DNA from 2 places in the Psychrosphaera aestuarii genome. Region 2 is predicted to be linked to the other one. Evidence: predicted binding sites of a transcription regulator. Region 2 holds the regulator's gene; the other holds the start of a gene.
What was found. Region 2 encodes FliA, which starts transcription of late flagellar genes. Its sites were predicted from a motif close to CTAAAGNTNNNNNNNNNNNNGCCGATA; they were not measured.

Region 1 (4,219 bases), 550 kb from region 2:
CTACCAAGCTTGCAAACGATTCGAAACAAGAGGACGCGACGTCATCCTTACCGTCTGAAAGCAATCGGGTAGAACCTATACGAGGCGTAAAGGCCGCTATGGCGAAAGCTATGCAGGTATCAGTTTCAACGATTCCGCATTTTACATACTCTGATGAAGTTGACTTAACCGCGCTATATGAATTACGTAAACAATTAAAACCTGAATACGAAGCTCAAGGTATTAAGCTGACAATGATGCCATTTTTTATGAAGGCGATGTCAATGGCAATGAAGCAATTCCCAATTATGAATTCTCAGCCAAATGACGACTGTACAGAGTTAACGTATTTCAATGATCACAATATCGGTATGGCGGTAGATTCTAAAGTCGGACTTTTAGTTCCTAATATCAAGGGATGTCAATTATTAAGCATTAAAGATATTGCAGTTAAAATGACTGAACTTACAGAGCAAGCCCGTGCTGGACGATTAGCACCTGAGCAACTTAAAGGTGGCACAATCTCAATATCTAATATTGGTGCACTGGGTGGAACTACAGCAACACCTATAATCAATAAACCTGAAGTTGCTATTGTTGCGCTGGGTAAAATGCAAACATTGCCACGCTTTGATTCAAATGGAAATGTTGAAGCAAGACGTATAATGAATGTAAGTTGGTCTGGTGATCACCGCATAATAGATGGTGGGACAATTGCACGTTTTAACAATTTATGGACTAAGTATTTAGAAAATCCTACGTCTATGATTATGGATATGGTGTAGATAAATATTGCGAAATAAAAAAGGCTCTTAATTTATTAAGAGCCTTTTTTTTACAATTTTTGCGTAAGTTACAACTTAGGGCTAATTGTTACAATTAGAAAGTCGTAATTACTTTAACATCGGCCGTGACTTTTGATGCATCGATGTAACCAATAACGCTAGGGTTAGTAGAAACCAATTTTAGAACCTCATCAGCATTGGCAACAGACTGCGGTGGGGTACCTTTCCCTGTGAAGACCAACTTTGACCAATAGGCTTTTAATTGGCTCTCTGAACGTTTAAGTACCTTCTCGTTAAATTCAGCTGTTGCAGCTTGACTATTGTCTAAATTAACAGGAATAATTTGGTTTCCATCAGGGAACGATTTCATTTTGCCTGTAAATATCCTGGCTACATCTTTTTCATCTAGGCTAGCGCCGTTAGAAGGGTGAACAATCACTGCAATTTCCGATACTGCATTAAACGAAAATAGTGCTAAAATAATTAAAAGTTTTTTCATTGTTTATTCCTCTAGAAAACCAAATCTATACCAAAAGTAAGCGATTTACTGTCACCGGCCACGGCATACTCATAGGAGTTGTCGTTCACGATGTCATATTGCACTTTAAACGCTGCTGATGGATGAAAGTTGTATCTTAAGCCGACAGAAGTTGTATCGTGATCTTCGCCGTCAGTAATTGGTGAACCATCTAAGTACTCGCCTGTTTGATCGAGTTTAGAATAGGACAAATAAGGTGTAACACTTCCAAAGTTATGTCCAACACTCACCATTAACGAATCAAGCTCACCGTCATCGTCTAATTTTAATTTGTTTAATTCTGTGAGAAGAAAGGTATCTCCCCATGTCGCATTAACTGCAATACCTAAAAATGTACCATCACGTTCTGTACTGCCTCCCCACGTTTGTTGTACACCACTACGATAGCGTTCGTTAGTATACGTCATTGCTGTAAATCGAAACTCTAACCAATCATTACTTGTGTTGACGACGGCGCCAAATATGTCTTTCCAAATCTCAGTTGTCGGCTCAATAAAAAAGAACTGACTTAATAGTCTATTATTTACACTCTCTTCTTCACCGGTATAAAAGTTTGCTGAGACAGACCAATCATTAACTTGCGTCGTGTATAAAGCATTAATGCCATTGTAGTTGAAGACTTGCCATGTGTAAGTATCAGCAGGTGGTCGTAACCATACATAAGCAAAACCAACATCATAAAAGTCTGAGTAGTAAAATAATGGAAGGCGCTTTTTACCAGCTTGAATTGTCCAATTGTCGTTTACCTCATAAGACAAATAAGCCCATTCAAAGGTGGTATTAAAATTATCTGCACCTCTAGAGACGATTTGCGCTGTAGCAGATAGACCGTCTGAAAGTGTGGCTTTGACCTGAAGACCAAACAAGCTTTCTTGTTTAAATGATAGATCTTCGGTGTACGCTGATACGATAGGGTAGTCAGCTAAAAAAGTTGGGGGAACATCATAATGTGGAACACCGTCTCCACTCAATACTTTACCAGCGGTAATGCTAGCAAAGCCAGTGAAGTCGATATCAGCTTGTGCACTTCCTTGCGCCAACAAAGCACATGCCACCGTGGCTGCATAAACCTTTGTTCGCATATTTTGAGACCTAAAAGTTAATTAGTGTCTTAAAGGTATATAACTGAAAGTGAAATTTTACAAATCAGGATGGCAAATTTATTGAATTTAGGTGTTATAAACGCAAAAAGGCACAACCTTAGTTGTGCCTTTTCTTCGAAAAGTGGTGGAGGGAGGTGGATTCGAACCACCGAAGGTAGAACCGTCAGATTTACAGTCTGATCCCTTTGGCCACTCGGGAACCCCTCCAGAACGAGACGCATAATAACAAAGAAAAAAAATCTGTAAACAAATAATTAAAGAAAATTTAACGACTGCCGAAATAATAACTAATTGAAGTAAATAAGAAGTTTATATGTCGAATAATTGGCCAAACAGCAGTTCAGATCACTCTGGTTTAAATACGAATAATAATGTAATTAGAGAGTCAGCCTATTATTCACAATTCCGTCGTGCTGTAGATTCATCAGATAGCCAAAGTTTTGCATTACTGCTTTCAATGATTACACAAGATGCCACTGAATTTGACCAATTTCATCAAGTAGACACGCCTACAAACCTTAACGCAAACGCCATCGCCGACATTTTTCCGACAGTCAAGCCCGATATATATGGTGCGGGTAACTCGGTCCGTGCATCTAATCAAAATAGGCTGGTTCATAATGGTCAATATCAAGATGTTCGGTTAGAGAACACTCTGAAGCCGGAACCCCTTTGTTACAAAACGGCAGTTTTTGACGACGAATTAGTTAATAGTTTAGATTTTAACGTAAGACAAAAGTTAATAAATACGAGTCTAATCTCAAAAGATATTCACACACAACGTAATTCAGATGTAGATAAAGATGCAAAAGTTGTGAATATACATAGCATTAAACGTCCAAATTCAATGGATATCGACCTTTGGTTTAATACCCTAACAGCTTCAAGAAGTTTAGACTTAGTGGGATAGAACTGGTTATAATCGACGACTATTCTTTATCTGTAGAGCGCTAGTTGATATATGATTCGTAGAATTCCTGTCCAGAACACCATTAGTCCAAAGGTTCACCTGTTTTGCAAAAAGCTAAAGGACAAATCGTCATTTAAATTCTCTGGTGATATAGAAACAAGCTACTCTGCTCGTTTGTCGCAATCGACAGACAACAGTATTTATCAAGCAATTCCTCAAGCCATTGTCTTTCCTAAAAATGAAAAAGATCTATTCGAATTAACAAAGCTTGCGAATGAAGCCGAGTTTAAAACGCTAAAATTTACACCAAAAGGTGGTGGCACTGGTACGAACGGCCAATCTTTAACTGAGTTTATAATTGTCGATATGTCACGACATATGCGAAATATAATTGAAATCAATGTTGAAGAACGCTGGGTCAAGGTAGAGTCCGGTGTAATAAAGGATCAGCTGAATGATTTTCTTAAGCCCTACGGGTTTTTCTTTGCTCCCGATCTTTCAACATCAAATAGAGCAACAATTGGTGGAATGATAAACACTGATGCGTCAGGTCAAGGCTCTCTGGTTTATGGCAAAACAAGTGACCATGTACTTGGTTTAGAAGCCATTACTATTGGCGGGGATAAGTTGTCTACCTCGCCTTTGACCGTTGATGAAGCGCTATCTCGAAGTGCCGACAACAAGACAACGGCAGGTATATATAAACAAGTATACGAAACAGCAACTAATTATAGAGACCAAATTCGAGAAGTATTTCCTCGTTTAAATCGTTTTTTGACAGGTTATGACTTAGAGCATGTATTATGTGATGATAAAAAGCACTTTGACTTAAGTAGAGTATTAGCAGGATCCGAGGGTACGTTAGCGTTTATTACTGAAGCTAAGCTTAATATTACGCCCATAG
Region 2 (4,219 bases):
TGAAAACCTCGAAATATAGAGTTTAATAAATCAGCGTTCTCCGGATCGTTTTCCAGTTCAACTAATTCTTCAGATAGCAACTCTAATATTTCTGCTGCTTCAATTAAGAAATCTTGTAGTATTTCTTGATCCACGTCCAATGCCATTCGGCATCTCCCCTAATTTAAAAGCCTAAACTAGACAATAGGTCGTCTACTTCGTCCTGATTAGAAACTGCGTCTTCACGCGTTTCTGCATCAATAATTGGTCCTTCAGCCCCATTGTTATCGACTGGTTTCTTCACTTCATTAACGGATTTTTGATTTGGTTCACCAAATACAGTTAATAAATGAATCAGGCTTTCTTCAACATCTTTAACAAGTTCTATAACTCGTTTAATTACCTGACCAGTTAAATCTTGAAAATCTTGAGCCAACAGAATTTCAGTCATGATTGCATGAATCTTAGCGGTATCAGCCTCTGCGCCTTCCATAAATTCATTGATGGAATAACACAAACTTTTAAACTCGCCCAATTCAATTTGACGTTGCATTAACTTATCCCACTCTGGTTTAAGTTTTACAATGTCATTATTAATCTTATCCGTTAGAGGGAGGCCTTCATCTATGGCGTCCATCGTTTTATTCGCTGCGTCTTCTGTTACTTTCATAACATAGTTTAGACGCTCTTTCGCATCAGGGATATCGTCTGTCGCTAAGTTAGCAATCTTAGGGTCTAACTGAAAATTACTTAACGAGTCGTGAAGTTGTCTTGTTAACTTGCCAACCTCACCAAACAGCTCACTATGCTCTTTGCTTGTAACTTCACGTAATATTTTGTTAGCAGAAGTATTGTCTCCAGCCTCAAGCGCTTCAACTAGCGCTTTTGCGTCTTCCAACGAAATCTGCGGGTTAGTCTCTTCAGACATAATGACCCCTTATCAGATTATTCTAAACGTTCGAAGATTTTATCAAGCTTGCCTTTCAGCGTAGCAGCCGTGAATGGTTTCACAATATAGCCGTTTACACCTGCTTGCGCTGCAGCAACAATCTGCTCTTTCTTAGCTTCTGCTGTTACCATCATCACCGGCATATGCTTTAGTTTGTCGTCTTTACGAATTTCACGTAGCAAGTCAATGCCTTGCATGCCTGGCATATTCCAGTCAGTAACAACAAAGTCGAAGTCACCGTTTTGTAACATTGGCAACGCTGTGCTGCCATCATCTGCTTCTGAGACATTAGTAAAGCCTAAGTCACGAAGAAGGTTTTTGATGATTCTTCTCATTGTTGAAAAGTCATCAACAACCAGAATTTTCATATTCTTATTCAAAGCATCCTCCAGTGAGGTAAATTATTAATTTACAGTAATTATTATTGATAAAAATCGTCATTATACAAGTTAAATCAACCAATCTTTTAATCTTGACTTTAAACGAACAAGTGCTTGGCTATGAATTTGACTCACTCTGGACTCACTTATGTTAAGAATTTCACCGATTTCTCTTAAATTTAGTTCATCATCGTAATAAAGTGACAAAATCATTGCTTCTCGTTCTGGCAAGGTTTTAATTGTGTTAGCTAGACTCGCATTAAACGCACTTTTTTCAATGCCACCATACGTTAAATCACGACCAATTTCACTTGCTGGGGCAATAATATCATCACTAACGCCAAGATCTTCCATTCCTAAGATTTTACCGTTAGTCGCTTCTTTTAACATTTGATGGTACTGATCAATCGAAACACCAAGAGACTCGGCCACCTCAATGTCTTTCACATCACGGCCAAGTGCAGACTCTAATTGAGATATTCTTTCAGCAACCATTCTAGAATTTCTATGGACCGATCGTGGTGTCCAATCGCCTCTTCGCATTTCATCCAGCATAGAGCCTCTAATTCTAATACCCGCATAGGTTTCAAAACTAGCGCCTTTGCTATGATCAAAGTTTTTCGAAGCTTCGATTAGACCTATCATGCCAGCCTGAATCAAATCATCAACCAAAACACTATCAGGCAGTCGAGCTGCTAAATGGTGAGCAATCCTTTTTACCAATACAGAATGTTTTTCCACTACATTCGATAGTGTTTGTTGAGCTTCGTAGGCAGTTGCTACTTTATTGTTCAACAGAGACCTCTTAGTTGACCAGTTGCTCTAAAAAAAATTCCAAATTACCCGACGCGTGAGATGGCGTGGGCCACTTATTGATTTTAGCAGCCAACGTTTTAAACGCCACTGCTGAAGGAGAACGAGGAAATGCATCTACGATCGCTTTTTGACGTCGCACTGCTTTTCTTAAATTATCGTCAAATGGAATAATAGCTGTTAATTCCAAAGTTACATCTAAAAACCTATCTGTAACCATAGTCAATTTTTTGAATAAGTCCTGCCCTTCTTTAATCGTCCTTACCATATTGGCAACAACTTTAAAGCGGCTCACACCATGATCTCGATTCAAAATTTTAATTAAAGCGTAAGCATCAGTAATTGATGTAGGTTCGTCACATACAACGCAGAGAACTTCATGAGAAGCTCTAGAGAAAGATAAAACCATGTCTGATATGCCAGCAGCTGTATCGACAATAAAGACATCTACAGGCGTTCTCATTTCGCTAAACGCTCTAATGAGACCAGCATGTTGAGCTGGGGATAATTCAACCATATCAATAGAACCTGATGTTGCTGGCACTATTTTTATTCCACTTGGACCTTCTACCAGAATATCATCTAGCTCGGCTTCACCTGACAACACATGTGAGAGGTTTTTGTGAACACGTAAGCCCAACATAACATCACAATTTGCTAAACCTAAGTCAGCATCAAGTACAAGTACGTTTAGACCTGTTTGCGCCAAAGCAATTGCTGTATTTAGCGATACGCTGGTTTTACCCACTCCGCCCTTTCCACCTGTCACCGCAATAACTTTTGTTTTTTTGGCCATCGACATATTTCGTAAACCACTAGCTTGATCGGAAGTAATATTTTTAATCATACATGCCCACTGCTTTTGGCACTACCTTATTATTTTTATGAGAAACTTTTTCTTTAAGTTCAAATAGCTGATTAGCTTTTTGCACAATTTTCTGTGCATTTGCAACCCTTATGTCCTCAGGGACCCGTTGACCGTTGGTTAAATAACCAATTGGCAAACGATTATGGATTGCAACACTAATTAACTCACCTAAGCTTAAAGACTCATCTATTTTAGTAAAGATACAGCCAGACAGTGGAATTGTTTTAAAATGTTGCACACTTTCATGCAAAACACTCACTTGAGACGTTGCAGAAAGTACTAAATAATTCTTAATATTAACTCTTGATTTTGTTAATAAATGATTCAAACGTTCCGTCAATTTAATATCTCTTTGACTCATGCCGGCTGTATCTATTAACAATAGCTTTTTATCTCGTAATTGGTAGATAGCTTCTGAAAGTTCTTCAGTATTTTTTGCTTGCTTTAGAGGGCAACCCAAAATTTTTGCATACGTACCAAGTTGCTCAAGCGCTCCAATTCTGAATGTGTCGGTCGTTATAAGACCAACTTTGTCAGCACCATGAATTTGTGCAAATCGCGCGGCTAATTTAGCAATCGTCGTTGTTTTGCCAACGCCGGTAGGACCAACAAGAGAATAAACACCACCGCGTTTAATGATTTCATTATCTGTTGTGTTTAGCTGCTCGGTTAGTAATTCAAGCATTTTCGGCCAAGCTTGCTGAGCTTCTAAGTCATCACTAATAAAGTGAGATAGATGTTCTGCTACTTTTGAAGATAAACCCATATTATTTAATTTTTTAATTAACATAGATTTTACCGGTGTTTTACGATCTGCGTCTTGTAACATGAGCGCTGAAACTTGATGTTTCAGTAATTCTTTAATTGAATTCATTTCGCTTTTTAAGTCAGATAATTGCTGATCAAATTGCCCCTGCACTACATTAGAATTTGAATGAACTTGTGTTTGGTTTTGATGGTTAACATCATTGTTAAAAGACGGATTTACGTTCAGTGGCGAACTGTGAGTCTCTTGTGATTGGTCTTGTACGGTATTGCGAGCACGGTTTAACCATTGTTCAAACTCTGATTCTGCTTGCTGGGATAATGCTTGTGTTGCCAGCTCTGACTTTTGTTGGTTAGACAAATCAGTACCTTGAGATAACCTTGCTGGTGTTTGAGCCTGCTGTTGGAATTGAGGCTGAGATTGCATTGAAGGTTGGGCTGGCTGGTAAGTATCAGGCTTACCAG

Region 1: J9318_RS08435 (VC2046/SO_2500 family protein) is a predicted target of FliA. The motif match lies at 2,660-2,686, and genes of this name have one in related genera.

The regions. Positions count from the first base shown of each region.
Region 1 is NZ_CP072844.1:1,847,304-1,851,522, reverse strand. Features, by position in the region: gene J9318_RS08455 (dihydrolipoyllysine-residue acetyltransferase) at 1-764, shown strand, start outside; gene J9318_RS08450 (type 2 periplasmic-binding domain-containing protein) at 859-1,263, opposite strand; gene J9318_RS08445 (porin family protein) at 1,275-2,384, opposite strand; tRNA gene J9318_RS08440 (tRNA-Tyr) at 2,528-2,612, opposite strand; gene J9318_RS08435 (VC2046/SO_2500 family protein) at 2,719-3,315, shown strand; gene ydiJ (D-2-hydroxyglutarate dehydrogenase YdiJ) at 3,367-4,219, shown strand, end outside.
Region 2 is NZ_CP072844.1:1,293,785-1,298,003, reverse strand. Features, by position in the region: gene J9318_RS05850 (chemotaxis protein CheA) at 1-146, opposite strand, end outside; gene J9318_RS05845 (protein phosphatase CheZ) at 164-907, opposite strand; gene cheY (chemotaxis response regulator CheY) at 925-1,308, opposite strand; gene J9318_RS05835 (RNA polymerase sigma factor FliA) at 1,378-2,103, opposite strand; gene J9318_RS05830 (MinD/ParA family ATP-binding protein) at 2,114-2,968, opposite strand; gene flhF (flagellar biosynthesis GTPase FlhF) at 2,961-4,219, opposite strand, start outside.